DNA from 3 places in the Microbacterium sp. TS-1 genome. Region 3 is predicted to be linked to each of the others. Evidence: predicted binding sites of a transcription regulator. Region 3 holds the regulator's gene; each other region holds the start of a gene.

Region 1 (10,077 bases), 1.3 Mb from region 3:
GCTCAAGGACATCGTCGTGTGGATGCAGACCTTCGGCTCGCCGATCGTCGACGGCGACGCCTCGGCGATCGGCGACGAAGCGTCGATCAAGGCCGTCGAGTGGTACAAGAAGCTCTACGACGAGGGGCTCATCGCGCCCGACGTCGACCGTGCCGCCGCCCGCACCCTCTTCGCACAGGGGTCGACCGCGCTCTACGACGACGCGCCCGTGGGCAAGTCGGCGGTGCTGTCGCAGTCGCCCGACGCTTCGCTCGGCGACAAGATGACCCCCATCGCCCGGCCGGTGCTGAAGGCGGGTCAGACCCCGCAGCACGTCCTCTGGGGACACCTCGTCGTCGTCGTCGACGGCGAGGGGGCGCAGACGGCGGCCGACTTCGCATCGTGGCTCACGAGCGACACCGCGCAGAGCGAGACGTACTTCACCGCGCTCGGCCTACCGCCGACGACGGATGCCGCCCTCTCGTCGAACGCGGTCACCTCGAACACCTTCGTCGAGGCGTTCACGTCGTCGATCACCGCGACAGCGAAGCCCAGCCCGCTGTGGAAGTACCCCGCGTACGGGCAGATGGAGACCGCGATCGCCGAACAGGTCCAGGCGGTGCTCATCGGCCAGGCCCAGCCCGCCGCGGCGATGAAGAGCGCGGGGGAGGCGATCTCCCGCCTGCTCTGAGCCCGCTCGCCTCACCGCTCGACCAGACCGCCATCCGACCGGCGGGAGCCGTCTCGCTCCCGCCGGTGTCCCCCCTGCCCTGAAGGAACCATGCGCACTCAGAACATCGAATCCGACATCACCGTCGTCGGCGGCGGCCTCGCCGGCGTCTGCGCGGCGATCAGCGCCGCGCGACTGGGGAAGCGGGTGGCGCTCATCGGCAACCGGCCGGTGCTGGGCGGCAACTCGTCGTCGGAGGTGCGGGTCTGGGTCGTCGGCGCGACGTCGCACGGCATCCAGCGGTTCGCCCGCGAGAGCGGCGTGATCGGCGAGCTCTATGTCGAGAACCAGTACCGCAACCCGGAGGGGAACCCGATCATCTGGGACGAGGTGGTGCTCGACGCGGTGCGGGCCGAGCCCAACATCCGGTTGTTCCTCAACACGGATGTGCGCGAGATCGACACCGACGACGTCGACGGCGAGCGGGTCGTGACGGCGGTGCACGGGTGGACGATGGGGTCGGAGATCGCCACGACGTTCCGCAGCCCGTACGTCCTCGACTGCACCGGCGACGGCCTCATCGGGTACCTGGCCGGCGCCGACTTCCGGATCGGCCGCGAGGCCCGCGGCGAGTTCGGCGAGGCGTGGGCGCCCGAGACGGCCGATGACGAGCTCCTCGGTTCGACGATCCTCTTCTACACCAAGGATGTGGGCAGACCGGTCGACTTCGTCGCGCCGGACTCGGCGAAGGACATCACGACAACCCCGATCCCGACGTCGCGGATCCTGCGGTCCGGCGACTCGGGCGCGCACTACTGGTGGATCGAGTGGGGCGGCCACCTCGACACAGTTCACGACAACGAGGCGATCCGCGACGAGCTGCGCTCGGTGATCTTCGGCATCTGGGACTACATCAAGAACTCGGGTCGCTTCGACGCCGAGACCCTCGACCTCGAATGGGTCGGCACGATCCCGGGCAAGCGCGAGTACCGCCGATTCCTCGGTGACCACGTGTTGACGCAGAACGACATCCTCGATCAGGTCGACCACCACGACGACGTCGCGTTCGGCGGCTGGTCGATCGACCTGCATCCGGTCGAGGGCATGTACGCCACCGAGGCCGGGGCGCACCAGCGGTACTCGAACGGCATCTACGGCATTCCGTTCCGCAGTTACTACTCGCGCAACGTCGCGAACCTGCTCGTGGCGGGCCGCGACATCTCGGCGAGCCACGTGGCATTCGGCTCGACCCGCGTCATGGCCACGTGCGGCGCGGGCGGCGAGGCGGCGGGAACCGGCGCCGCCCTCGCGCTCGACCTCGGGGTGCGTCCGCGGGCGCTGGCGGCCGATCACGCCGACGAGCTGCGCCAGGTGCTCCTGCGCCAGGACGCCTCGGTGTTCGGCGTGCGCAACACCGATCCGGCCGACCTGGCGCGGCACGCCCGCGTGTCGGCGTCGTCAGCAGCAACCACGGTCGATCCCGTCAGGCTGGTTCCGGATGCCGCTGTCGCTGAGCACCCTCTCGATTCCGACCTGGGCGTGCTCGTTCCCGTGGACCCGCGGCTCGACGGCCTGGATGTCCTGCTGACGGTGGCCCGCGACACGACCCTCACCGCCGCCCTGTGGACCACCGGGCGTCGGCAGAACGCGGTTCCCATCGACGAACGGTCGCGGGTCTCGGTCGATGTGGCGGCAGCCGCCGATCCGCAGTGGGTGCGGTTGCCCCTGGCATGGACACCGGACGAGCCCGAGAACGTCGTCGTGGTGCTGGGTGCCGACCCCGACGTGAGCGTCGTGCTGGCTGAGGCTCAGGTGCCGGGAGTGCTGACCCTGCCGCACCGGCCTCAGGCCGACGGCGATCAGAACGTCGCCGTCGACGAGTCGGAGAGCGTCATCGCGTGGCCGGCGATCCCGATGCGGGGACGGACCCCGCGCGTGCGCCTGCACCCCGACACCGCGGCGTTCGCGGCCCCGCAGGCGGTCGGCGGCTACCAGCGGTTCTTCGGCGGTCCGAACCTGTGGATGTCGCGTCCCGACGACGCAGCACCGCACCTCGCCCTCGCGTGGGATGACGCGCAGTCGATCAGCACCGTGCGCCTGGTCTTCGACGACGACACCGACGTCGAGTTGAACACTCTGCACCATCACCGCACACCCGATCGCGTGTTCCCCGAGCTCGTCCGCGACTACGTCGTGGAGACCTGCGGCGCCGACGGCGTCTGGGTCGAACGGGTCAGCGTGACGGCGAATCGCCGACGCCAGCGCGTGCACGAGGTCGAGGTCGACGGGGTGACGGGCCTGCGAGTGCGGGTGACGGCCACGAACGGTGCCGCGCAGGCGCGGATCGTCTCGCTGCGCGTGATGTGAACACCGAAAACCCCGACGAAAGGTAAGACATGAAGAATCGATGGAGATTCTCGCTCGGTCTGATCGGCGTCGTCGCGCTGACGATGGCAGCCCTCCCGGCGACCGCCGCGCCGACACCGCCCGCGACGATCGACGAGGCGTTCGACGAGCTGACGTCCGAGTGGCTGCCCGCAGCCGGGACGTGGGAGGCAGCGGACGGCGTCGCGAGAGTCGTGCAGCCGGGGTCGTCACGAGGTTCGATCCTCGCGCTGACCGGCCGCGGCCTCGACCAGGCGGCGACCGCGACGGTGACCTTCTCCGCTGCGGGCGGGGGAGCCAGCGCGTGGGCGGGCTTCACGGTGCGTCGCACCGGAACGGCCGACGACTACACGCAGTCCGGTTACACCGTTCTCGTCCGCAACAGCGGTGAGCTGGCGGTCATCCGCGCCGCCGGTGACGGTCAGGTCGCCGTACTCGGCACCGCGCAGACCGACGCTCGCCCCGGGTCCGGCCCGGTCACGGTCACGGCGTCGCTCGACGGCGAGCGGATGCGGGTCGGCCTCGGCGGCGTCGGGGAGGCGACGACGCTGATCGACGTCACGGACGGCGCCTTCTCGGGCAGCGGGTTCGCCCTCGCGGCGCACCGAGACGTCCGGATGTCGGCCGCCTCCGTGCAGCTGTCGGGCGTCATCGATCGGGCCGAGCCGGTGCCGACCGACTGCGTCGGCTGGTCGGGGACGCCGGCGACGGATGCCGGCCGCGGCGAGGTGCTCGTGAGCGACGCCCGCGTCGAGGCGGTATCGGCGCGCATCGCGGCGGGCGAGCAGCCGCAGGCGTTCGCGTACGCGCGTTTGCTCACCGCTGCCGACGCGGGTCTCGAGCGAGCGCCCGCCCCGCCGACGACGTTCTTCGTGCCGTTCTTCTACAACGATCCGACCGCGCACCGTGCGGCACGGGATGGGCTGCAGAACGACGCGAACACCGCCTACGAGCTCGCGTTGGCGTATCGCCTGTCGGGCGATGCCCGCTACGGTGCGCATGCCGCGCAGTTCATCGACGCCTGGACCACGACGGTCGAATGCGTGCGCACCCGCGAAGATTCCGCGCTCGCCTTCAGCTACCACTTCCCGGCTTTCGTCCATGCCGCCGAGCTGCTGCGCGGCACGTCGGTGTGGAGTGCGGCCTCGGAGGCCGTGTTCGCCGGCTTCCTGCGCGAGACGGCGACGCCGGTCGCGGCGTCGATCCTTCACCGCACGAACAACTGGGGCAGCTGGGCCCTCGAGACGACGACCGCCGTGGCGGCGTACCTCGACGACGAGGCGGGGCTCGACGCGGCGAACGCGCGCGCCGTCGAGCTGCTCGAGCACCAGATCGACGAGAACGGGCACCTCCCGGAGGAGGTCGATCGGAACAACGGCGTCGGAGACTACGGCATCTGGTACACCCATTTCTCGCTGCTGCCGCTCTTCCTCGTCGCCGAGACGCTGTCGGCGCACGGGTACGACGTACACGCTCACGTCAACGCGAACGGGCGCGGGCTCGCCGACGCCGCGGACGCCGCGACGGGATGGGTCGCCGACCCGGCATCCTTCCCCTATTACACGGGCGACCCGGCGAAGCTCGCGAATGTGCGAACCATCGACTACCTGCGCGACGCGGGGGTCCTGGCGCACAGCATGAGCTACTTCGAGCTGGCGCAGAACCACTTCCCGACGGACCAGCGCGCGGCGCTGCTCGCCGAGGAAGGGCCGATGACGACGATCCACTCGGCGCCGTACCTGAGCCTCACCCACGGTGGACTCGCCGACGTCACGGCGGCACCCGGTGAGGGTGAGCCGGGCACGGGCGAGCCGGGAGGGGGAACCCCCGGCGGCACGGGTTCGCCGGGAGGGTCGTCGGGAGGCTCGTCGGGCACCGGTCCGGCCGGGGCGCCGGCCGGTGGCTCGGACGCCCGGGCGATCGGCTCGCTCGCGGCATCCGGAGGCCAGGTCTCGCCCGCGCCGCTGGCGCTCGCCGCAGGGCTGAGCCTCGTCGGCCTGCTCCTCATCGTCGCGCGGGTGCGCCGGCGAGCGGTCACGACGCGGGGCTGATCCTGGACGGGGTGTCGGATCGGATGCCGTGCATCCCGGTGCCGGTCAGAGGGTGAGCAGCACCTTCGTGGCGCGGCGCTCGTCCATGGCCCGGTAGCCCTCGGCGGCGTCGTCGAGCGGCAGCGTCAGGTCGAAGACGGCGCCCGGGTCGATCGCCCCCGACATGATGAGTTCGATCAGCTCGGGGAGGTACTGCCGCACGGGAGCCGGCCCGCCGTGCAGGTGCACGCCCGATCCGAAGAGCTCGGCGCCGGGAAGCTCGACGTCGTGCGAGACCCCGACGTATCCGACGTGACCGCCGGCGCGGGTGGAGCGGATCGCCTGCATCATCGACTCCTGCGTGCCGACCGCTTCGATGACCGAGTGCGCGCCCAATCCGTCGGTGAGCTGCTTGATTCGCGCGACGCCGTCGCCGCCGCGCTCCTCGACGATGTCGGTCGCGCCGAACCGGCGGGCGAGCGCCTGGCGGTCGGCGTGGCGCGACATCGCGATGATGCGCTCGGCCCCGAGCTGCTTGGCCGACAGGATGCCGAGAAGTCCGACGGCGCCATCGCCGACGACCGCGACGGTCTTGCCGGGGCCGGCCTGAGCGGCGACGGCGGCGAACCACCCGGTGCCGAGCACGTCGGATGCCGCCAGCAGGCCGCGGATCTGGTCGTCGGTGGGCTGGCCCGGGACGACGACGAGCGTGCCGTCGGCCAGGGGGACGCGCAGGCGTTCGGCCTGCGAGCCGAGACGGCCCATCGGCACGCGGTCGACGCAGTGCGACTGGTAGCCGTCGCGGCAGATCTCGCAGGTGTTGTCGGAGGCGATGAACGAGCCGACGACGAAGTCGCCGACGGAGAGTCCGCTGACATCGTCGCCGATCTGCTCGACGACGCCGACGTACTCGTGCCCCATCGGGATGGGGCGCTTGATGGCGTCTTCGCCGCGATAGGGCCACAGGTCGGAGCCGCAGATGCAGGCCGCCGCCACGCGGATGACGGCATCCGTGGGCTTCTCGATGACCGGGTCGGGGCGTTCCTCGACGCGGACGTCGCCGGGGGCGTGCATGATGACTCCGCGCATGGTGGTTGTCCCTTCGTAGCGGTGATCCCATTCCACCTCATGCGAGGGCCAGCGGGTCCCTCCTGGCCAGCCATGAGGGTTGCGTGGCATCATGCGGGCTCACGCTGCGAGGACGGTTCAGGGGCGGCCGGGCGATCTCCCGCCCGGAGCGGCGCCCGCCGTCGGGGTCGTGGTCGTGTCGACTCGCGCCGTGAGTGAGACGCCGTACCCGGATGACGTGTCTCCTGAGACCGTTGCGAGCTGGAGCGCGCCGCCGTCGTCGCCGAAGACGTTGTCGGAGGCGAGCGACACCTGCTCGAGGTTGCGCGCGGAACCGCTGTAGGCAGGGAGCGCGTAGACGGCGGTGCAGATGTCCTCGGGGAGGGCGACCTGGGATGTCGCGACGGCGTTCGCGGCGTCGGTCATCGCCGACGTGTCGGGGTACACCTCGAAGTGGATGTGCGGCCACCGGCCCGTGTAGCAGGCGGGGATGACCGAGGTGAAGGTGACGACGCCGGATGCGTCGGCAACCTGCACGCCGCGCAGGTAGGTCTCGTTCTCGACCCCGTTCGAGTACATCGAATACCCGCCGGCGGCGTCGCAGTGCCAGACGTAGACCGCGGCACCCGCGAACGGGACGTCGCCCCGGGCCGTGTCGAGGATCGTGAGCCGGAGGGTCATGGGCACGCCATCGGCCGTCGTCCCGCCTTCGAGCGACGATCGGATGTCGCTGCGGACGATTCCGGACCGCTCGAGGATGTCGGGTCCGTTCGACCCGTCGCCGGGGTAGGGGCCGGCGGTTTCGTCGGGAATCTCGCCGGCGGGCAGGTCGGAGTTCGCGAGGGCTGTCGCGGACGGTGTTGCGGTGGGTGTCGCGGTCGGTGCCGCGGTGGCCGAGGCCGACGGCGAGGCGGTCGCCGTGGGAGTGCAGGCCGCGAGAGCTGCGGCGCCCAGTCCGAGGCCGGCGAGGCTCAGCACGGAGCGGCGGCTCATCAGCGTGCGGATGTCGAACGGGGCGCCCTGGTCGACGACCTCGTCGTCGGCGCGGTCGAGCAGACGGCCCTCGTAGGCCGGCCCTGCGGGCGTGTGGTCGGGTTCGGGGATGCGGTTCACGTCGGACTCCTCGGTCGGTTCGACCACCGAGCATCGCCGGTCAGCCCATCCGTATCGTTGGGTGGACCTATGCGCCGGATATGAGACCCGCCCCAGACGCCGCGCGGTCAGAAGGGTGGTCTGTCCGGTGGCGGATCGGCGGTGTCGATGGTGAAGCACACCGCGGGTATGGGTACGTCTTCGCGGTAGACCCTGCCGAGGGGTGAGGTCCATTCGAGGACCCCGCCGCCGAGCTGCCGGACTTCCCATTTCGTGAATTGCTTCATCGAATGGTGTCGTTGGCAGAGGTGGGCGAGGTTGAAGATGTGGGTGTGCCCGCCGAGGGCGTAGTCGATGGTGTGGTCGAGCTCGCAGCGGATCGCGGCTCGCCGGCATCCGGGGAACCGGCAGTGCTGATCCCGCGCCATCAGGAGTTTCTTCATCGATGCGGTAGGCCGGTACGTGTCGATCTCGACCGGGGTCCTGGTGACGGGGTCGATGAACAGCCGGTCCCATTCGCTGACCTGCCCGGCGAGCTGCCGTGCCGTGTCGGAGTCGATCAGCCCGGCGCCCACAGCTTCGGCGGGGTTCTCGTCCCGCCCCATCAGGGTCTCCGCGGTGACGGCGACTTGCACGCGTGCCCGGATCGCGCCGAGCCCACCGGGCCGGTCGGTCCCGTAGGTCGGGTCGATCACGGGTGCCCCACTGAGGACGAGGTCGCCGAGGATGTCGGCCCGCAGCTGATCCATCGTCCGCGTATCGGCCGGCTCGCTCTCCCCGACGGGGGCCGCGCCCGCAGCATCCGTCCCGGCGGCGCCCGCGCCCGTCTCCGCCCAAGCGTCCTTCACGGACTGTCCCATCTGCGTGAGCCGGTCGAGCATCCCCGCCGCGATCACCGTGGGCAAATTGGCGACGAGGTTCGACATCCCATCGGTTCCGTGGAACACGCGTACGCATCGTTCCGCCGCCGCGGTCTTGTGCCGCTCTGTGAACGTCTGCGGGTGCAACCTGGCCGCCAGGGCCTCCAGCGTGCCTCGCACCCGGGAGGGCACGTCCCGCTCGCACACCCCGATCGCGGCCTCCGCGTAAGCCGACCGCACCTCCGCCGGCACCCCGGCACCGACCCGCACGACCACGTCGACGTGGCCGCGTTCGATCCGCCGCTGAACCCATGCGTCGAACACCGCGGGATAGTCGTCGATGACGGTCATCGCGTGGTCGATCTCACCCTGCAGTCGCCGGTCGGTGAGTCGCGCGATCCCTGCGGCTTCGGCCGCGACCGAACGCAGCTCCATGTCCGACGCCATCCCCCGCACCCCATCACGGCGCGCCTCACGCAACGCCGACCGACCCAGCTCCGCCAACGCACGAACCCGCGAGACATCAGCCGCATGGAACTGGTCGAGCGCCTCCGCGAACACGGAGAACGCGTCGGCGTGCGGCGACGCATCTGCGGCACCGTCGCGCCCGAGCCCTCCGCCGTCGTTCGATGTCATGTTCCCATAATGTCAGCGACCTCTGACATGGGAGGTGTATATACGTTCGACGGTGGATATGTCGCGACGTACGCGAATTGTGCAGGAATCGCCATACCCGCCGACAGCAGAAACCGCGAAAAGGCGGCATGACGAGCTGACTCATCCTGCTGTCAAGAGGATGCGGCTGGGGCGCAGCCGCGGGCACCATCGCACCATGAGTGACGACGACGACCAGACGCGGCACGAGTTCCGCGACGCCGTGAACATGAGCCCCGCCGAGCTCGAGAAATGGCTCGATACCGACGAGTCGAAGAAGGTCGGTCAGAAGGACGGCGGCGGCGAGTCGACGGGCCACCAGTCGGGCCGACGCATCGTCGACCTCCTCCGCACCAAGAAGGACGAGCTCACCGAATCGGACCTGAAGCACATGCGGAAAGTCGTCGGCTACGTCAACCGGCACCTCGCGCAGCGCCCCTCGGGCGACATCACCGAGACGGCCTGGCGCTATTCGCTCATGAACTGGGGCCACGACCCCGCGAAGAAGTGACTGCCTCCGCCGAGCAGGCCTCCGCCGCGCGGGAGAATGGAGCCGTGAGCATCCCCGCGTCCTCAGGTCTGACCGAGCTGCCCGAACCGCGATTCGTCCTCGTTGGCGAGGACGGCCACCGCATCGCCACCTACTCGTGGGGGGAGGACGACCTTCCGACGGTCGTCGTCGTGCACGGGTTCGCGTCGAACACGAAGGACAACTGGGTCTCGACCGGGTGGGTGCGCGACCTGCAGCGCGCGGGCTTCCGCGTGCTCGGTCTCGATCAGCGAGGACACGGTGCGAGCGACAAGCCGCATCGTGCCGCCGACTACGACCTGCACCAGCTCGCATCCGACGTCGAAGCTGTGCTCGACACCTATCTCGTCGACACGGCGATGTACGTCGGCTACTCGCTGGGCGCGCGTGTGGGCTGGGAGGTGCTTCAGGACTTCTCCGCGCGCATCACGCGCGGCGTGCTGGGCGGCGTGCCCGACGGCATCCCGCTCGCGCGCCTCGACATCGATCAGGTGCGCGCGCTCGTCGAGAACGGCACCGAGGTGACCGACCCCGTCACGCAGAACTACGTGCGGCTCACCGAGCGCGTCCCCGGCAACGACCTGCGGGCGCTGCTGGCGATCGCCGGCGGCATGCGCGCCTCGGGCACCGTCGATCCCGACCCCGCGAACGCGCCGGAGCAGCCCGTGCTGTTCGCCACGGGATCTCGTGACGCCATCATCGAGGGATCGAAAGCGCTCGCCGCCGCGACGCCGCAGGGGCGCTTCGTCGAGATCCCCGACCGGCACCACTTCAACGCACCGGGGTCGCGGGTGTTCCGCCAGACCGCGA
Region 2 (10,077 bases), 1.7 Mb from region 3:
AGGCCGTCGGCGCTGTTGGCCGATTCCATCAGTGCGTCGATCCACTTCGGGTTGATCTGCGGCTGGCGGCTGCCGGCGAACTGGAACTGGACCGAGATCGTGGGGTGCAGCCAGAAGTCGCGACGGCTCGTGCCGTGCGGCGACGTCGTCTCGAACATCAGCGGTTCACCGCGCCGCAGCTTGGTCATCAGGACCAGCCGGAGGTGTGCGAGCGCACGATCGTCGATCTCGACGAAGTTGGCCGCGTTGTCGTAGAAGAATCTGCCCACTGCTTGAGCTTAAGCGCGACCGGGCAGGAGCGGGCCGGCTTGACGTCCGCCGCTGCAAGGAGCCGACATCGAGCGGTCCGGGCACGGCGAGGCTCGCGCTCAGAGGTAGAAGCCGTGGCGTTCGAGCATGCTCACCGCCTCGTCGCGGGTCGAGGCACCGAGTTTGGCGTACAGCGACCGCAGCTGCGTCTTGATCGTGTTGACCGAGAGGGTGAACTCGCCCGCGATCTCGGCATAGGTCTTGCCGCCGCGGAGCGCGGAGGCGACGGACCGCTCGCGGGGCGTCAGGGCGGGCAGCGCCTGCGCCGACGCGCGGGGTTCGAGGAGCCGGAACCGATCACTCGCCTCGGCGACCCGTGCCGCGAGATCGGGGTGGCGCGCGCGAAGCCGTTCCCGCAGCGGCGTCAGCTGCGTCTGCGGGACCGTCAGGAACGGACCGACCAGGTCGCCGGCGTGCACGGCGAGGCCGCACGCCTCGTCGAACAGGTCGTCGGCGACCTCGCGCTGCCCGAGGCGGTCGCGAGCGACGGCACGCCGCACCAGGACGATCGCGAGGGTGCGCGGGCAGTGCTCGGTCCCGAGCTCGAGGCATCCGTCGGTCACCTCGAGCGCCGCGCGATCGTCGCCCAGTGCGAGGTACGCTGCCGCGCGCTGAGCGTTGAAGCAGACCGCGTGGCTGGCAGGCGGGACCTGCGTGTCGAGCAGCGCGAGCGCACGACGGGCTGAGCCCTGCGCGAGCGTCGCCTCCGCGAGGACCGAGAGCGCGAGCTGTCGCACGAGTCGGTGGCTGAGGTGCGACCAGGCGCCACCGAGCACGGTCCGCAGGCCCGCGGCTCCCGTCACCACATCGCCGAGCATCACCTGAGCGATGGCGTCGGCGGTGGCGGCGGCGTGCTGCGCATACGGATCTCGCGGCGCGAGCGAACGAAGCACTGCCGCGGCACGCTCGACCCGGGCCGCGTCGACGGCCCCGACCGCCAGAATGATGTCGGCGAGGGCGAGGGCATGGTCGGTGTCCGAGGCGTTCCAGCGGTTCGACCGCGACAGCTCGGCGCAGGCCTCTCGAGCGGACTTCGCGGATGCGAACTCGCCGTTCACCGCCAGGGCCAGAGTCTGCACGGCGGCGGCGCGGTAGCGCACGGTGTCGCTGTCGGCGAACGTGAGTGCGCGCGAGACGTATAGGCCCGCGTCGCGCGGGCGCCCGGCCGAGGCGTAGGCCTCGGCGACGGCGGCGAACAGCGACGCCATCGAGTCGAGCCCCAGCACGGCGCGCCCGCGCAGACGGCCCTCGGTGAAGTGGGCGTCGATGAGGGCGAGCGCGCCATCGAGGTCGTCGAGCCGCACGTGTGCGATGAGCATGCCCTCGAGCAGGTGGATGTTCGATTCGGTCCACAGCTGCGGCGTCGTGCCCACGTCGAGTGTGCGCAGCCGGGCGAGGTCGACCTGAGTCGGCCACCCCGAGCGGGCCCCGGGCAGGCTGCCGCTCACGACGCGATGTGCCGTCGCGCGTAGTTCATGGGTGCGGCTCGGATGCAGGATGGCGCGGCGCTCGATCGTCACGATGGGCCTCCGGAGGTGCTCGAGATGCGACGCGACTGTCGCATCGTCGCGAGAGAGAAGCCGTGTCACGCGAATCGTGACGCGAATCCGGAGCATCAGTGGACGCACTGCCCGCGCCGAGGAAGGCTGTCCACCCCGGATGCAGGTTCAGAATGGTGGCGGCTCACCCGGGAGCAGTCCGCCGGTTCCCGCATCCGGTGGCGGGTTCGCGGTGTCGCTGGTGAAGCACACCGCGGGTATGGGTACGTCTTCGCGGTAGACCTGTCCGAGGGGTGAGGTCCATTCCAGGACTCCGCCGCCGAGCTGCCGGACTTCCCATTTCGTGAATTGCTTCATCGAATGGTGCCGCTGGCAGAGGTGGGCGAGGTTGAAGATGTGGGTGTGCCCGCCGAGGGCGTGATCGATGGTGTGGTCGATTTCGCAGCGGATGGCGGCGCGTCGGCATCCGGGGAACCGGCAGTGCTGGTCCCGGGCCATCAGAAGCTTCTTCATTGAAGCGGTAGGCCGGTAGGTGTCGATCTCGACCGGGGTCCGGGTGACGGGGTCGATGAACAGCCGGTCCCATTCGCTGACCTGCCCGGCGAGCTGCCGCGCCGTTTCGGCATCGATCAGCGCAGCGCCCACAGCTTCGGCGGGGTTGTCATCGCGCCCCATCAGCGTCTCGGCGGTGACGGCGACTTGCACGCGTGCCCGGATGGCACCGAGTCCACCGGCACGGTCGGTGCCGTGGGTCGGGTCGACCACCGGTGCTCCGCCGAGGACGAGGTCGCCGAGGATGTCGGCCCGCAGTTGATCCATGGTCCGTGTGTCGGCGGGCTCGCCCGACCCGGCGGCATCCGGATCGCCCGGGTTAGGGCCATCCGCGCCGCCGGCGCCAGCAACATCCGCGCCAGCAGCCGCGCCCCCGTCCGCTCCGGAACTCTCCACCCGGGCGTCCTTCACCGACTGTCCCATCTGCGTGAGCCGGTCGAGCATCCCCGCCGCGATCACCGTGGGCAGGTTCGCGACGAGGTTCGACATCCCGTCCGTGCCATGGAACACCCGCACGCACCGTTCCGCCGCCGCGGTCTTATGCCGTTCGGTGAATGTCTGCGGGTGCAGCCGGGCCGCGAGAGCTTCGAGCGCGCCGCGCACCCGGGAGGGCACGTCCCGCTCGCACACCATGATCGCGGCTTCCGCGTACGCCGACCGCACCTCGACCGGCACCCCCGCGCCGACCCGCACGACCACATCGACATGTCCGCGTTCGATCCGCCGTGAGACCCACGCCTCGAACACCGCGGGATAGTCGTCGATGACGGTCATCGCATGGTCGATCTCACCCTGCAACCGCCGGTCGGTGAGCCGCGCCATCCCCGCCGCCTCGGCCGCGACCGAACGCAGCTCCATGTCCGACGCCATCCCCCGCACCCCATCGCGGCGAGCCTCACGCAACGCCGACCAGCCCAGCTCCGCCAACGCCCGAACCCGCGCGACATCCCCGGCGTGGACCAGGTCGAGCGCGTCGGCGAATCCCGCGAGGGCCTCGGCGTGCGGCGACGCATCCGCGGCCGCGCCGTCTCCGAGCCTCCCAGCGCTATTCGATGTCATGTTCCCATTGTGACAGCACCCTCAGACATTATGATCGGACACATCTTCTCCTGAGAATAGGACGAACCAGCCCCATTCCGGGGAGGAATCGACGAGCAAGCGAAACCAGCCGACGAACCCCCGCCAGCGCCGAACTCACCCGGGCAAAGAGATTTCACCGTTCCGCGTCACGATTCGCGACATCCGGCTTCTCTCGATGCATGTACGCAGCGACCAACGCTCTTCCGGCATCACCCGCAGCTGTCGTCGGCTCCGGCGCGCAGCCCCGCGCAGCACTCCGACGCGACCGGGCCGGCGACGCCGTCTTCCGCGCCCCGTTCTGGGCGAGCCGGCGGACGCGCGCGGCTCGGCAGTCTGCCCCCGAGGGCGCGATCCGCCCGTCGCGCATCGAGGTCCGCGGCGCCGCCGTGCGCGTGGTGTGGGGATGGCAGGGTTGGCGCGACCGGACGTGGCAGCGCGGTCACGTCGGCTTCGTCTGCTCATCCCGCACGATCGACGATCAGACCGGCCCTGCGCAGCTCATCCTCGTGGTCGACAAGCTGCGGGACGAGGGAGCGGTCGCGGCAGTGCTCTCGTGCGATGCGTTCACACCCGAGACGTTTGCGGCGCTGACCCGCCACCTCCGCAATTTCGAGGCGATCGGTGACGCGGAACGCTCGTCGGCAGACCCGCTCGCCCGGCTGAGACCGCACCTGAACCCGCGACCGGGCTCCTCGCCCTCTCAGTTCGACTCGCTACGATGAGTGAATTCTCATCCGGGTCGGGGTCCGGATGGCATTCGAACGGATGGAACACGGCCATGCCCACGGAGCCGGCCTCCGATGACGCCCTCGTCGAGCGCGCACGGAACCACGATCAGCATGCCTACGGTGAGCTGTGGGTACGCCACTCGGCCGCCGCTCACGCCGTCGCCCGCGCATATTCATCGCTCGATCCCGACGATGTCGTCGCGGAGGCGTTCGCTCGCATCCTGTCGGCGATCCGGCGCGGTGGCGGCCCGTCGATGGGGTTCCGCCCCTACCTGCTCACCTCGGTGCGCAACGTGGCGCACGAGTGGGGCGCGCAGCAGCAGCGCACGTTCGCGACCGATCTCGAGGATGCGGCCGACGAGGCGTCGCCCGACACCGAACGGTCGGTAATCGCGGGCTTCGAGTCGAGCGCCGTCGCGTCGGCCTTCGCGACGCTTCCGACCCGCTGGCAGGAAGCGCTCTGGTACAGCGAGGTCGATGGCCTGAAACCGCGGCAGTTCGCTCCGCTGCTCGGGCTCGCGCCCAACGCGGCATCCGCCCTGGTCGTGCGCGCCCGGCGCGGTTTCCGCGATGCCTGGGTCTCCGCTCAGCTGCGCCGGGCCGACTCGGAGGAATGCCGCCGGACTCTCGAGATGCTCGGCACCCACGCGCGATCCGCGCTCGCGCGGCGCGACGCGCGGCGCGTCGAACAGCACCTCGCGGAGTGCGACGGCTGCGCGCTGGCGTGGGCCGAAGCGCGCGACGTGTCGTCCCGCCTGGCGCTCGTGCTGCTGCCCCTCGTCGTCGGCATTCCCGCCACCGCGTCGTACGCCGCCTGGACTCAGTCGGGAGCAGCGCAGGTCGCGACCTTCGCGCTCGGCCCGAGCGGCGCAGCCGGCGCGGTCAGCACCCCGGGCCACCTCCGCCCCGGCAGCTCCGCCGCGCGCTCGGGGTGGCGCCATCCCCTGCTTCACCTCGCGGTCGTCGCCGCGGCCGGGACGGCGATCGCCTTCGCCGCGCCGCTCCTCGGTCCGGCGGAGCTGCCCGCGAGCACGACCGAGGCGCTGCCGCATCCGTCGAATCCCGCGACGGACGCCGCGAATGACCCGCCCACCGCCTCCGAGACCTCTACACCGCCGACCGCGCCATCCGACGCGCCTCCCCACGACGGGGACGAACCGCTCACCGACGGCCGGTCCGATACCGATGATGCCGAGACCGCTCCCCGTGCAGGCATCCTCCCCCGCCTGTCGCCGGCCGAAGCCGCACCGACCCCGGCGCCCAACCCGAGCCCGAGCCCGAGCCCGAGCCCGAGCCCAACGGTGCCCAGCAGCCCGATCCCGGGTGCAAGCTCGACCCCGACACCCGCACCGACCCCGACTGCAAGCCCGACCCCGACACCCGCACCGACCCCAGCGCCCAGCCCGACCCCCGCACCGACCCCAGCGCCCAGCCCGACCCCCGCACCGATCCTGCCCGCGCCGACCATGACGGTCGACACCGGTGCGGGGCCGAGCGTCTACCCGCTCATCTCCGGGGGAGCCGAACCGGGAGCCGCCATCGAGATCGTCGACGAGACCGGCACGGTCCGCGCCCGGACGACCTCGGACGAAACCGGTGCATGGTCGGTCTCAGATCTCTCGAACGGACGCGACCAGACGGATGCCGCGGCCTACCTGCCTGCGGGCGACCATGAGCTGTCCGCACGGCAGACCAGCGCCGGCCGGACCTCCCCGCTCAGCGCATCGGCCCCCGTCTCCGTTCTGCCGCCGCCGGTGCCGACCTCACCTCTCGCCGGCGCCGCGGTCCTGGCCGATGGGTTCGAGCTCAGGATCTCCGGAGAGCCGAACCTCCGGGTCCAACGCGCCAGGGTCGGCGATGCCACGCCCTGGCGCAGCCAGCTCATGCGCCTCGACGGCGAAGGTGCGGTGACCGCGCGCTTCTCCGTCCCCGCTCCCGGCCCCGTCATGCTCGGGGTGCGCTACCTCGATCCCGCCACGGGGCGGTTCGGGCCGGCATCCTTCGTCTCGTTCACGGCGTATTGATCACACCGCGCAACGCAGCCCACGCGGTCAGTGCCCACCGACGTTGCCGGTCAGGCGCCCGTGCAGAGCGGATGCCGCGGCATCGAGCCCCTCGATCGTGACGGTCTTGCCGTGCCGGTCGTACTTGTTCACGACCGCGTCGAGCGCGGCCACGGTCGAGGCATCCCAGACGTGCGACCGACTCATGTCGATCACGACGCGCTCGGGGTCCTCGGCGTACGCGAACTGCGTCGTGAGGTCGTTGCTCGAGGCGAAGAAGAGCTCGCCGTCGACCTCGTAGCGCGCCACCGGCTCTTCGCCGGCAGGGTCGAGCCGGCGGGTGACGGTGACGAGATGCGCGACGCGACGGGCGAACATCACCATCGCGGCGAGCACGCCGAGGATGACGCCGACCGCGAGGTTGTGGGTCCAGACCGTCGCGATGACGGTGATGAGCATGACGGCCGTCTCGCTCTTCGGCATCCGCCGGAGGGTCGCGGGCCGGATGCTGTGCCAGTCGAACGTGGCCACCGTGACCATGATCATGACCGCAACGAGCGCCGCCATCGGCATGATCGCGACGACGTCGCCGAGCGCGAGCACGAGGATCAGCAGGAACACCCCCGCGAGGAAGGTCGAGATGCGCGTGCGCGCCCCCGATGCCTTCACGTTGATCATCGTCTGCCCGATCATGGCGCAGCCGCCCATCCCGCCGAACGCACCCGACAGGATGTTCGCGGCCCCCTGACCGAGCGCCTCGCGGGTCTTGCGCGAGTGGGTGTCGGTGATGTCGTCGACGAGCTTCGCGGTCATGAGCGATTCGAGCAGACCCACGACGGCCATCGCGAGGGCGTAGGGCGCGATGATGCGGAGCGTCTCGAGCGTGAGCGGAACGTCGGGCACGAACAGTTCGGGCAAGCTCGCGGGCAGCTCCCCCTGATCGCCGACGGCCGGCACCTGCCAACCGAAAGCCACGACGGCCGCGGTGAGCAGCACGATCGTGACGAGCGGGGCCGGGATCGCCTTCGTCAGCCGGGGCAGCACGACGAGGATCACGAGTCCCGCGACCACGAGCGGCCAGACGAGCCACGGGATGCCGGCACCGAAGAGCTGCGGCAGCTGCGCGAGGAAGATGAGGATCGCGAGCGCGTTGACGAAGCCCACCATCACCGACCGCGGGATGAACCGCATGAGCTTCGCGACGCCGAGCACCGCCAGCACGACCTGGATGACCCCCCCGAGCAGGACGGTGGCGACGAGGTAGTCGATGCCGTGCTCGCGCGCGACGGGCGCGATGACGAGGGCGATCGCGCCGGTGGCGGCGCTGATCATGGCCGGGCGTCCACCGAGGAACGCGATCGCGACCGCCATGACGAACGACGAGAACAGCCCGACGCGGGGGTCGACGCCGGCGATGATCGAGAACGCGATCGCCTCGGGGATGAGCGCGAGGGCGACGACGAGCCCCGCCAGCACCTCGCGCGTCAGCAGCCGAGGGCTGCGGAGGGCCTGCACGACGGTGGGTTCGATGCGGTAGCGCGACGCGCTGTCGCGGGCGGGGGTGACGGCGGTCACGCGGTGCCTTTCGGTCGGTGCCCGGCAGGGCGGGCGGGCGATCGCGCGAGCGCGCGCAGCGCCGGCTGTCCGACGCGGGAAGAATGAAGGGGGTCGGCGCGGAACGGCGCCGACAAGAATCTAACGTAACGTGAGGTTTGATGTCGAATCGCGATGAGGTCACCATGCGCATCGGAGAGGTGACCGAGCGGACCGAGATGTCGTTCCGCACACTCCGGCACTACGACGAGATCGGCCTCGTCACCCCGTCGGCGCGCACCGAGGGCGGGTTCCGCCTCTACACAGAGACCGACGTCGCCCGCATCCTGCTCATCCGACGCATGAAGCCCCTCGGCTACAGCCTCGACGAGATGCGGGAGCTGCTCGACGTCGTCGATGCCCTCACCGCCACCCCGGCCGACGCGGAGCTGCGCGCGCGCCTCGAGGCGATCCGGGCCGGCGCGGCCGAGCGTCGCGAGAAGCTGACCCGCCAGGTCGCGATGGCCGACGAGTTCCTCGCGCAACTCGGCGACATCTGACCGGTCTCGCACCGGGACGCCGCCGCCCGCTGCCGCAGCTCACGCGTAGGCCCGATGCACGTGCCACCCGCCCGCGCCGCAGTACACGTCGAACACGAACGCCTCGCCGTCGGCATCCGTCGCCTGGAAGCGCCAGCCGTAGAGCCCGCGTCGCCGGTCATCGTCGGCGGCGAGAGACCAGACCGAGTCGCGCAGACGGGTCGGGATGTCGCTGACGGTCCAGCGCCGGCCCGCGTAGAACATCCGCGCGGGGATGTCGTCGACGAGCCAGAGGGTCACGTCATGGGCGCTCGTCGTGTCGGTCATGACAACCGAGGATAGAACACATCTTCGATACTCGCCAGGGCGCGCCGTCGACACTCGGCGCGCCGGTCGCGTCAGCTCAGCCTTCGCCGCAGTCGACGCCGATACCCGCCACGCCTCGGATGTCGTCGACGCCGACGACGTCCGCCATGGTCACGACCCCGCGAACACCGCGCTCGACCATGCGGGTCGCCGCGAGGGCCGCCATCCGCCCCGTCGCCAGCGACTGACGCTCTCCCGAGGCCGAGAACCGGCGGCCGCTCTGCCGATGGACGGCGCCGACGCGCCAGCGACTCGTGCCGAGATGCGGCGCGCGGCGAAGCAACGGTGCCAGCAGTGGAAAGACCCAGACGGTGCGCAGCGCAGCCGTCGCCACCCTGCTGTCGAGCGCCAGCCAGCTCCGGACGGCGACGCCCGACCGCGAGCCCCACAACAGATCGTCGGGGAAGTCCGCACGGAGATATCTTCGATTCTCCGCCGCCGACCGGAATCGCCGGACCGACCGCAGGTTGACGATCCGCTCAGCCCCCGGCGCGGCGTAGAGCGGCGCGCCGGCGAGCCGGACCGTCCAGTCGACGGCTGCCGCACCATGCGGCTCGCCGGCCCCGAGCATCACCGTGACGTCGACATCGTCGCCGAGGGCGGCACCGAGCGCGCTCGCCAGAACGGTGCTCACCCCCGGCGCGATCCCGGCCCCGAGCAGAACCGCCCCGCCGTCGGCGACGCCGCCCGCGAGCCGAGCGAGGTGGGATGCCGTCGCCGACACGTCGACAAGAGGCGTCGAACCGACCGCCTCCTGCACCGCGGTGATCTCGAGCCCGCTCGTATCGATCACGGCATCCGCTCGGCGCGCGGCGGCGGCGAGCACCTCGCGGCCCTCGAGCGTCGTGACATCGACGGCGAGACCGCCCGGCCCAGGGCGGCGCGATGCACCCACGACAGCATGGCCGCCGGCGCGCAGCGCGTCGGCGGCGGCAGCGCCGACCGCTCCGCGCGACCCGAGGACGAGAACGGACAGCTGTGACATGAAAACCCCAAACGTCTGGTTGGAGACCACCGTACGCACAGAACGTCGAACACGCCAACCAGAAGGTTGGAGTTGCTAGGCTCGGATCATGGCGTGGGACACCGAGGCGACGCGGCGCCGCCTGCTCGAAGCCGCGACCGAGCACTTCTCCGCGCGCGGATACGCCGGCGCGCGCGTCGAGGCGATCGCCCGGACCGCCGGGGTGAACAAGGAGCGCATCTACTCGTACTTCGTCGACAAGGCGGGCCTGTTCGGCGCCGTGCTCGCCGCCGAGGTCGACCGCCTCCTCGACGGCATCGAGATCCGCGGCACCGGTGCCGACGCGCTCGGCGGGCTCGCCCACGACCTTTACGACCGAGCCGCGTCGCACCCGCAGCTCGCACGCCTGCTGTCGTGGGAGAGTCTCGAGCTCGATGCGCCGGTGTCGGGGCCCAGCCGTGCCGAGGGGTGCGCCGCCATGGTCGACGCTCTTGCTGCCGCTTT
Region 3 (10,077 bases):
CGGTGACCGTCACGCATGCCGCGCCGTTCCATCTGCTCGCCGACAGCACCGACGGCTCACCGCTGCGTGTCCGCCGTACCCGGGCCGGTGACGCGTGGGACCGTTCGCTGGCCGAGTCGTGCGGTGTGCCGGCTCCGGCCGCGTCGGATGGCGGCCCGCGCTCCGTCTCGCTGGGTCTGCCGTCCCTGCGCGTCGGCGTGTGACCGCAGCTCCGGGCCGGGCCCCCGGCCACCGCGACGGCGAGGATGCCGGGCCGCCGACCCTGTGGGCGATCCTCGGTGCGACCGGCACCGGCAAGACCGGTCTCTCCCTCGATCTCGCCGAAGAGCTCGCCGCCCGCGGACGCCGCGCCGAGATCGTCAACGTCGATGCGATGCAGCTGTATCGCGGCATGGACATCGGCACGGCGAAGATCCCCGAGGCGGATCGCCGCGGCATCCCGCACCATCTGTTCGATGCGCTCGCCGTCGCGGAGGAGGCCGCGGTCGCGTGGTACCAGGAGCTCGCGCGACGCACGATCGATGCGATCCACGGCCGGGGCGCGGACGCGATCCTCGTCGGTGGCTCCGGCCTGTACGCATCGAGCGTGCTGTTCGACTTCCGTTTCCCTCCGCGCGACGAACGGCTGCGCGCGAGCCTTGAGGACGAGCTCGAACGCCTCGGCGCGGGGCCGCTGTTCGCGCGCCTGCGTGCCGCCGACCCGGCCGCGGCCGATCGCATCGATCCGCGGAACGGCCGCAGGGTCGTGCGCGCGCTCGAGGTGCTGGCTCAAGGCGGACGTACCCACGGCGGAGCGCTGCCCGAGGCACCGGTGTTCTGGTCGCCCCGGACCCGGATCATCGGCACCGCGGTGCCGCGCGAGGAGCTGGTCCCGTTGCTTGACGCGCGTGTCGAGGGCATGTGGGCCGCCGGGCTGCTCGACGAGGTCGAGGCGCTGCGGCGGCAGGGCCTCGAGCGCGGAGTGACGGCGGGGCGCGCGATCGGCTACGCGCAGGCCCTCGCGCAGCTGCGCGGGGACCTGAGCGAGGAAGAGGCCATCGCGCAGACGCAGGCCCTCACGCGGCGCTACGCGCGCCGGCAGGTCTCTTGGTTCAAGCGCTACGACGAGGTGCGGTGGGTCGACGCCCGCGAGGTCGACGCGGCGTCCGTCGTCGACGGGGCGGCCGCGCCGGGTGACGGAGCGCCCCGGTCGACAGGGGAGGAACGATGAGCATCACCGTGCGCGCATTCGCGCTCGCCGACGAGGACGCGGTCGTCCAGCTGTGGCACGCGGCCGGTCTCACGCGACCGTGGAACGACCCGCGCGCCGACATCAGGCGCAAGCTGACGGTTCAGCCCGAGCTGTTCCTCGTAGCGGTCGATCAGCCTGACGACGGGACGACCGAAGCCGTCGTCGGCAGCGTGATGGCCGGGTACGACGGTCACCGCGGTTGGCTCTACTACCTGGCCTCGGCCCCCTCGCACCGCGGACTCGGCGTCGGGCGCATGCTCGTCGCGGAGGCCGAGCGCCTGCTGGAGGCCATGGGGTGCCCGAAGGTGCAGCTCATGGTGCGGCCCGAGAACGAGGCCGTGCGCGGCTTCTACGACGAGCTCGGGTACGAGCCGTTCACCGTGTGGTCGGCGGGCAAGCGCCTCGTCGTCGATGGCCCGGGCGGCCCCGCCTAAGCTGGGCTCATGGCGACTCTCGCGTTCACCAAGGGCCACGGCACCGGCAACGACTTCGTGATCCTGGCCGACCCGGACGGTGCGCTCGACCTCAGCGACGCGCAGATCGCCGCCCTGTGCGACCGCCACGTCGGTATCGGCGCCGACGGGCTGCTGCGGGTCGTCCGCTCGTCCGCGATCCCCGAGGGAGCGGATGCCGCTGCCGCCGGGGCCGAATGGTTCATGGACTACCGCAACGCCGACGGGTCGAAGGCCGAGATGTGCGGCAACGGAACGCGGGTCTTCGCCCGCTACCTCGCCGACGCGGGTCTCGCGTCGGTCGAGGCCGGACTCCGTATCGGCACGCGCGCGGGCGTCAAGACGATCACTCGCGCCGACAACGGCTTCGAAGTCGACCTCGGGCTCTGGCGCGCCGACGACGGCGACGTGCTCGTCCGGGCACGCGGGCTCGGAGTCGCCCGCCCCGGTCAAGGGATCGACGTCGGCAACCCGCACGTCGTCGTCGCGCTCGCGGGCGAGGATGAGCTCGACGGGCTCGACCTGACGGTGCAGCCGACCCTCGAGCCCCGTCCGTCGGCCGGCGCGAACGTCGAGTTCGTCGTCCCGGCCGAGCCGCTCGTGCAGAACGGAGTCGGGGCCATCCGGATGCGCGTCTACGAGCGCGGCGTGGGAGAGACCCTGTCGTGCGGCACAGGGGTGGCGGCATCCGCTCTCGCGGTGCGCCACTGGGCCGGGGCGGCCGCGCCCGACCGCTGGACCGTCGACGTGCCGGGCGGAACGCTGGGCGTGCGGATCGTGCGGCAGGCCGATGGCGAGCACGTTCTGCTCTCGGGCCCCGCGACGCTGGTGTTCTCGGGGCAGGTCACCCTCGCAGACTGATCCGAGCGCCACGGCGTCCGGACGCCCGGCCCGTGATCAGGGCAGTTCGATCGCGCCCGTCGGGGGAGTGCCGTGCCGGCGCACCCGAAGCACGCGGAATCCGCGGCCGGTCGCCGCGCGCGAGACGCCGTAGCCGTCGTCGAACGTGGCGGCGAGCCACCGCTGCAGCGAGTCGGAACCGAGGTTGCGCTGCACGACGAGCCACGCGTCGCTGCGTTCGGCCAGACGCGGGATCCACCGCTGCAGCATCCCGTGGAGCTCGTTCTTGCCCACGCGGATCGGCGGATTGGAGCGGATGGTCCGGAATACGACGTCGTCGGGAACATCGTCGGGCAGGACGGCGTTGACGTTGTCGAGTCCCAGATCAGCGGCGTTGCGTCGCACCAGGTCGAGTGCCCGTTCGTTCACGTCGACGGCCCACACCGTGGCGTGAGGCGACTCCAGAGCCAGCGACAGCGAGATCGGCCCCCAGCCGCAGCCGAGGTCGAGGAAATCCCCGCCGGACGGTGCCGGCGGAGTATTGGCCAGAAGAACCCCTGTGCCCGAATCCACGTGGTCAGGGCTGAACACCCCGCCCGCGGTCGTGACCTCCACGGCACGGCCCGCGAGGGTCACGCGGATGCGGCGGAGGTTCTGCTCGCTGGACGGGGACGCGCTGAAGTAATGATCGCTCCCCATGCATCCGAGCGTATCGGAGCCGGACGTACCGGCGGGAGACTAGAATTCACGGATGCCCGGGCACGGGCATCCCGGGAAGAGAGTTATGACGCATATCACCACCCCCGACGGCGACGACGACATCGCGGTGGACCCGGTCGAGCGCGTGCTCGCGAGCGCGGAGACGCGTTCGTCGATCCGCGTCTTCGGCGGCGCCCAGGCGCTGCAGGACGAGGCGACCGTCGCGTACGGAGACACCGACGGCGACCAGTGGGACCGCGAGGAGCGTGCCGCGCTGCGTCGCGTCCCCGGCCTGTCCACCGAGCTCGAGGATGTCACCGAGGTCGAGTACCGCCAGCTGCGACTCGAGAACGTCGTGCTCGTCGGCGTCTACCCCCAGGGGTCGCAGGAGGACGCGGAGAACTCGCTGCGCGAGCTCGCGGCGCTGGCCGAGACCGCCGGCGCGGTCGTGCTCGACGGCGTGCTCCAGCGGCGGCCGCATCCGGACCCCGCGACCTACATCGGACGCGGCAAGGCCGCCGAGCTGCGCGACCTCGTCGCCGCGGTCGGAGCCGACACCGTGATCGCCGACACCGAGCTGGCGCCGAGTCAGCGGCGTGCCCTCGAGGACGTCGCGAAGGTCAAGGTCATCGACCGCACGACGGTCATCCTCGACATCTTCAGCCAGCACGCGAAGAGCCGTGAGGGCAAGGCCCAGGTCGAGCTCGCCCAGCTCGAGTACCTGCTCCCGCGCCTGCGAGGCTGGGGCGAGTCGATGAGCCGTCAGGCCGGTGGCCAGGTCGGCGCCGGCGGCGCGGGCATGGGCTCGCGCGGACCGGGTGAGACGAAGATCGAGCTCGACCGTCGCCGCATCCGCACCCGTATGGCGCAGCTGCGCAAGCAGATCCGCGAGTTCGCGCCGTCGCGCGAGGCCAAGCGGGCGGAGCGCCGGCGCAACACGATCCCCTCGGTCGCGATCGCCGGCTACACCAACGCCGGCAAGTCGAGCCTGCTCAACCGGCTGACGAGCGCCGGCGTCCTCGTCGAGAACGCCCTGTTCGCGACGCTGGATGCCACCGTGCGCCGGGCCGAGGCCGCCGACGGCCGCGTCTTCACGCTCACCGACACCGTCGGCTTCGTGCGCAATCTGCCTCATCAGCTCGTCGAGGCCTTCCGGTCGACGCTCGAGGAGGTGTCGGGTGCGGACGTCATCGTGCACGTCGTGGACGGGTCGCATCCCGATCCTGCGGCACAGCTCGCGACCGTCCGCGATGTGATGGGCGACGTGGGCGCTCGTGCGACGCGCGAGCTCGTCGTGTTCAACAAGGCCGACCTCGTCGACGACGATGCTCGGCTGCTGCTGCGCGGGCTCGAGCCGACGGCGCACTTCGTGTCCTCGCGCACCGGCGAGGGCATCGATGAGCTCCGCGCCGCCATCGAGGACGCGCTGCCGCTGCCGGCCGTCGAGGTGCGCGCGCTCGTGCCGTACGACCGCGGCGACCTGATCTCGGCCGTGCACGAGAGCGGCCACATCGTCGCGACGTCGCACGAGCAGGACGGGACCGCCGTGCACGCGCATGTCTCGGAGCGTCTCGCGGCCGAGCTTGCGCCCTACGCCGTCTGAATCGGCGCGCGGCGATACACCTGCACGATCGGTGGTGCCGGCGAGTCCTCCGCGCGCGTGGAAGGCCTCACCAACACCACCGGCCTGACGGATGTATCAGCACCGGCCGTCGCGGGGCTCAATCGAGCGCGAGCGGTGCGACGCCGGGGGTGTCGAAGCCGAAGACCCGGCCGAGGAACGCCAGCTCGGTCTCGAGCGCGTTCACGATCGTCTCGGTGCGCCGGAACCCGTGTCCCTCGCCCGCGTATAGCACGTAGGCGTGGGGCACACCGTGCGCCACGAGCGCGTCGCGGATGGCCTCGGCCTGCGCCGGCGGCACGACGGCGTCCTCGTCGCCCTGCAGGAGCAGCAGCGGCACCCGGAACCGCTCGGGTCGGCTCAGCGGCGATCGCTCGATGTAGACCGGCTCGGCTTCGGGGAGGGGGCCGATGAGACCGTCGAGGTACCGCGCCTCGAAGTCGTGCGTCTCGGCGGCCAGAGCACGCGCATCGCCGACACCGTAGCGCGAGACGCCCGCCCCGAAGACATCCGTTCCGACGAGCGCCGCGAGCACGGTCCAGCCGCCGGCGGATCCTCCCTCGATCGCCAGCCGTGACGGATCCGCGAGACCCTCGTCGGCGAGACCGCGTGCGGCCGCGGCGACGTCGTCGACGTCGACGACACCCCACTGTCCCTTCAGCCGTTCGCGGTAGGAACGGCCGTATCCCGTCGAACCGCCGTAGTTGACGTCGAGGACGCCGATGCCGCGGCTCGTGAAGTAGGCCACCTTGCTGTCGGCTGCGCCGCCCACGTGCGAGGTCGGCCCGCCGTGCACCCAGACCAGGTACGGGGGCAGTTCGTCGGCCGGCGCGGTGACGTCGGGGTTGGTCGGCGGGTAGGCGAAGGCATGCACCAGGCCGTGCGGGCCCTCCGTCGTCAGCTGCCGGGCGTGCGGGATCCACGATGCGTCGACGTCCGGAGCACCGCCGCGGACCGCGCTCGTCTCGCCGGTGTCCAGGTCGACGAGCCACAGGCCCGCCCCTCCCGGCATCGCCCCGCTGACGAGGGCGCGGCTGCCGCGGACGTCTTCGATCTGCACGCGTGCGGTGGCGGGGAAGGGAAGCGGGATGGCGCCGCCGTCGCGGTCCACGATCACGAGCTGGTCCGATCCGTGGGTGCGCACGGCCACCAGGCGGCCGTCATCGAGCGGCGCGTACCAGCGGGTGCCGAGCACCCACAGGCCACCACCCGTGTCGGCGTCGGCGGGCGAGACGGCCGTGGGCGGGGCGTCGGTCGCGGGGTCGACGCGGTAGACATTCCAGCGTCCGGTCGGCTCGTCGGCGAAGAACAGCGCGCCGTCGTCGGTCCACTCGGGCTGCAGCGCGGCGGTGGCGCCGCCCGCGACGTCACGGATGCCGCGGGGGGCGTCCAGGTCGGCGACGCGGATGCGCGTGCGGTCCCAGGGCATGTCGGGGTGATCCCAGGCCACCCAGGCGAGGCGCGAGCCATCGGGCGACAGCGCCGGCTGGGCGACGAAGTCGCTACCGCCGGCGAGCTCGGTCACGCTCGAGGCGTCGGGAACCTCGGCGCTGTCAGCGCGCTCGATGCGGACGATGTGGCGCTCGGGCGTGCCGCCGGGACGTTCGCGTTCGCGAACCGCGAGAAGGACGCCGCGCTGCCAGCGGAGGCCCCCGTAGTGCGTGCCGGTCTCCTCCGGAGTGAGCGGTCGGGGATCGCCGCCCGGGCGAAGGCTCCGGATGCGCTGGTCGGACTTGTCGACGAAGAACAGCTCGCCGTCATCCGACACCGTCCAGGCTCCGCCGCCGTACTCGTGCACGCGCGACCGGGCGTTCCAGGGTGCGGGGAGGACGACCTGCACGGTGCCATCGCCGCGGCGGCGCATGACCGCGACGCGACCGGCCTCGTCGGGCAGCGACTCGCCCCACCAGATCTCATCACCCACGAAGCTCGCGCCGTCGAGGCGCAATGATGACGCGCTGGCCCATGCCGCCGTCAGGGGAGAGGGCCAGGAACCATAGGGAAGCTGCTGCGACATACAGCCACGCTACGCGAGGCCTGGCTTCCCGACCTCGACCGGGGAGACGGTGGGGAGCGGATGCCGTCCCGGGGCGCCTCAGACCGTGCGCAGAACCGCCACGACCTTGCCGAGCACCGTCGCGTCGTCGCCGAGGATCGGCTCGAACGCCGAGTTGCGGGGGAGGAGCCACGTGTGGCCGTCGCGCTGGCGGAGCGTCTTCACCGTCGCCTCGCCGTCGAGCATGGCCGCGACGATCTCGCCGTTGTCGGCGGTTGCCTGCGCCCGCACGACGACCCAGTCGCCGTCGCAGATGGCCGCGTCGATCATCGAGTCGCCGACGACCTTGAGCATGAACAGCTCGCCCTTGCCGACGAGCTGGCGCGGCAGCGGGAAGATCTCCTCGACCTGCTGGTCGGCGGTGATCGGCACGCCCGCCGCGATGCGGCCCACGAGCGGCACGAGGGCGGCGTCGCCGAGGGCGGGCGCGGCGTCGGCCGGGTTCTCGCCGGCGGTGCCCGGGAGATCGATGAGCACCTCCATCGCGCGGGTCTTGCCGGGGTCGCGCCGCAGGTAGCCGCTGAGCTCGAGCTGGTTCAGCTGGTGGGTGACGCTGGACAGCGACTTGAGGCCGACCGCGTCGCCGATCTCGCGCATGCTCGGCGGGTAGCCGTTGCGGGCGATCGCGTTCTGGATCACCTCGAGGATCGCGAGCTGCTTGTCGCTCAGATTCTTGCGTCGTCGCGTCTGCGGCTTCTCGCTCATACCGCCGGTCTCCTGTCGTCGCGCCCCGTCCCCGACCCGATGTCGGAGGTTCATGGTGGGCTCTCGCTGTCGAAAAGGTAGCCCGATACGACGGCGACATCGCGGAACGCTCCGCGTGTCTCTTCGATCGGTCTCCGATTTCGGTGGGTGGTTGACACCACACAATATCGAAGATACGTTCGGAACCGAAGTTCGCACCCGTCTCTCCCGGCCGAGAGGCGGGGGCGAATCTTCCTACCGCTCCCGAGGAGATGCCATGACCACGATCGATGCCCGCTTCGCACCGGCCCCCCGTACCCGCCTGCGTCTGACGCGCCGCGGACGCCGCGTCGTCGCCACGATCGCCGCCCTTCCGGCGGTCGTCGCCATCACAGCAGCCGTGCTCTCGGGGGGAGGTGCGCTCGCCTCAAGCGAGGTCGGCGCCCCCGCCGGCTCGTTCACGACCGTGACCGTGATGTCCGGCGAATCGCTCTGGTCCATCGCCGAAGAGGTGGCGCCCGCCGCCGACCCCCGCGATGTCGTCGATGCGATCATCCGGCTGAACGCTCTCGGCTCGGGCCAGCTCGAGGCCGGCCAGACGCTTGCGATCCCGGCCGAGTACGCCGCGAGCTGACTCCGGCGGCAACAGCGGCGCGCGCGGCCTAGCATGGGTGGGATGAGCCCGAGTCTGGATGATCTGCCCCTCAGAGACGATCTGCGAGGCCTCACCCCGTACGGCGCCCCGCAGGCGCCGCTTCCGGTCGCGCTGAACGTCAACGAGAACACGCATCCCGTTCCCGAAGAGGTCGCCGACGACATCCTGGATGCCGTAGCCCGCGCCCTGCGCGACGTCAACCGCTATCCCGACCGCGAGTTCACGCACCTCCGCGAGTCGTTCGCCGAGTACCTCGGCCACGGCCTGACCCCCGATCGCATCTGGGCAGCGAACGGATCGAACGAGGTCCTGCAGCACCTCCTCCAGGCATTCGGAGGCCCGGGACGCACCGCGATGGGCTTCGGTCCGACCTACTCGATGTACCCCCTGCTGACGCGCGCGACCGGCGCCCAGTACGTCACGGGGACACGTGGACCCGACTTCACGCTCGATCCCGCCTCCGCCGCAGCCCAGGTCGCCGAGCTCCGCCCGGACGTCGTCTTCCTGTGTGCGCCCAACAACCCCACCGGCACACCCCTCGGGCTCGACGTCATCGAGGCGGTGTACGGGGCCACCGACGGCATCGTGATCGTCGACGAGGCCTACCAGGAGTTCGCACCGCGCGAAAGCTCCTCCGCTCTGACGCTTCTCGGTGAGCGCAACCGGCTCGTCGTGTCGCGCACGATGAGCAAGGCCTTCGCCTTCGCCGGCGCCCGCGTGGGCTACCTCGCCGCCGACCCCACGCTCATCGACGCGCTCCGGCTCGTCCGACTGCCGTACCACTTGAGCGCGCTGACGCAGGCGGCGGCGACAGCCGCCCTCTCCCACTCGACGACGATGCTCCGGATGGTCGACGAGATCGTCGCGCAGCGCGACCGGATGTCGGCGACGCTCGACGCCCTCGGCTATCACGCGTACGAGAGCTGGACGAACTTCGTGCTGTTCGACGGCGTCGACGACCCGCGGGCGACCTGGCAGGCTCTGTACGACCGCGGCATCCTCGTCCGCGACGTGGGCATCCCGCACAGCCTGCGTGTGAGCGCCGGCACGGAAGACGAGACGACCGCGTTCCTCGAAGCACTGGCCTCGATAGACTCGGAGGCATGACCAGCCCCCGAACGGCCAGCATCCGTCGCGCCACGAGCGAGTCGAGCGTCGAGCTCGAGCTCAACCTCGACGGCACCGGGATCAGCACGATCGAGACGACCGTGCCGTTCTTCGACCACCTGCTGACGGCGTTCGCGAAGCACTCGCTCACCGACCTGACCGTGCGCGCGACGGGCGATACGCACATCGACGCGCACCACACGGTGGAGGATGTGGCGATCGTGCTCGGACAGGCGCTGCGTTCCGCGCTGGGCGACAAGTCGGGCATCTCCCGCTACGGTGATGCACTCGTCCCCCTCGACGAGGCGCTCGCGCAGGCGGTCGTCGACATCTCGGGGCGTCCGTACCTCGTGCACTCGGGGGAGCCGGACGGTTACGAGTTCCACCTCATCGGCGGGCACTTCACCGGTTCGCTCGTGCGGCACACGTTCGAGGCCATCGCGTTCAACGCCGGGCTGACGGTGCACGTCCGCGTCCTCGGCGGACGTGATCCGCACCACATCGCCGAAGCGGAGTACAAGGCGTTCGCCCGAGCTTTCCGGCAGGCGAAGGCGCTCGATCCGCTCGTGCACGGCATCCCCAGCACGAAGGGCGCCCTATGACCGAGGGTGACCGGACTGAACGCGCGCCGCTCGTCGCCGTGCTCGACTACGGGTCGGGCAACGTCCACTCGGCGGTCAAGGCTCTTGCCGCCGCGGGGGCAGATGCGCGGTTGACGTCGGACCGCGGCCT

Evidence for each region. The regulator LexA, encoded in region 3, represses DNA repair genes until DNA is damaged. The targets are predictions, from matches to a motif close to TCGAACANNTGTTCGA.
Region 1: a site for LexA is predicted at 8,755-8,770, ahead of MTS1_RS16315 (HNH endonuclease signature motif containing protein). Genes of this name have one in related genera too.
Region 2: a site for LexA is predicted at 3,454-3,469, ahead of MTS1_RS12200 (HNH endonuclease signature motif containing protein). Genes of this name have one in related genera too.

Annotation. Positions count from the first base shown of each region.
Region 1 covers NZ_BASQ01000001.1:2,212,707-2,222,783, forward strand. The annotation lists gene MTS1_RS10280 (extracellular solute-binding protein) at 1-670, shown strand, start outside; gene MTS1_RS10285 (FAD-dependent oxidoreductase) at 761-3,016, shown strand; gene MTS1_RS10295 (alginate lyase family protein) at 3,046-5,085, shown strand; gene MTS1_RS10300 (zinc-dependent alcohol dehydrogenase family protein) at 5,131-6,153, opposite strand; gene MTS1_RS10305 (intradiol ring-cleavage dioxygenase) at 6,271-7,245, opposite strand; gene MTS1_RS16315 (HNH endonuclease signature motif containing protein) at 7,353-8,720, opposite strand; gene MTS1_RS10315 (DUF3140 domain-containing protein) at 8,917-9,249, shown strand; gene MTS1_RS10320 (alpha/beta fold hydrolase) at 9,294-10,077, shown strand, end outside.
Region 2 covers NZ_BASQ01000001.1:2,592,124-2,602,200, reverse strand. The annotation lists gene MTS1_RS12210 (hypothetical protein) at 1-269, opposite strand, end outside; gene MTS1_RS12205 (helix-turn-helix transcriptional regulator) at 369-1,757, opposite strand; gene MTS1_RS12200 (HNH endonuclease signature motif containing protein) at 1,977-3,419, opposite strand; gene MTS1_RS12195 (hypothetical protein) at 3,620-4,162, shown strand; gene MTS1_RS12190 (sigma-70 family RNA polymerase sigma factor) at 4,219-6,192, shown strand; gene MTS1_RS12185 (SulP family inorganic anion transporter) at 6,220-7,746, opposite strand; gene MTS1_RS12180 (MerR family transcriptional regulator) at 7,887-8,264, shown strand; gene MTS1_RS12175 (hypothetical protein) at 8,304-8,570, opposite strand; gene MTS1_RS12170 (hypothetical protein) at 8,647-9,594, opposite strand; gene MTS1_RS12165 (TetR/AcrR family transcriptional regulator) at 9,683-10,077, shown strand, end outside.
Region 3 covers NZ_BASQ01000001.1:901,320-911,396, reverse strand. The annotation lists gene miaB (tRNA (N6-isopentenyl adenosine(37)-C2)-methylthiotransferase MiaB) at 1-203, shown strand, start outside; gene miaA (tRNA (adenosine(37)-N6)-dimethylallyltransferase MiaA) at 200-1,210, shown strand; gene MTS1_RS04325 (GNAT family acetyltransferase) at 1,207-1,665, shown strand; gene dapF (diaminopimelate epimerase) at 1,675-2,544, shown strand; gene MTS1_RS04315 (class I SAM-dependent methyltransferase) at 2,581-3,222, opposite strand; gene hflX (GTPase HflX) at 3,308-4,825, shown strand; gene MTS1_RS04305 (prolyl oligopeptidase family serine peptidase) at 4,944-6,860, opposite strand; gene lexA (transcriptional repressor LexA) at 6,939-7,604, opposite strand; gene MTS1_RS04295 (LysM peptidoglycan-binding domain-containing protein) at 7,861-8,217, shown strand; gene MTS1_RS04290 (histidinol-phosphate transaminase) at 8,260-9,345, shown strand; gene hisB (imidazoleglycerol-phosphate dehydratase HisB) at 9,342-9,947, shown strand; gene hisH (imidazole glycerol phosphate synthase subunit HisH) at 9,944-10,077, shown strand, end outside.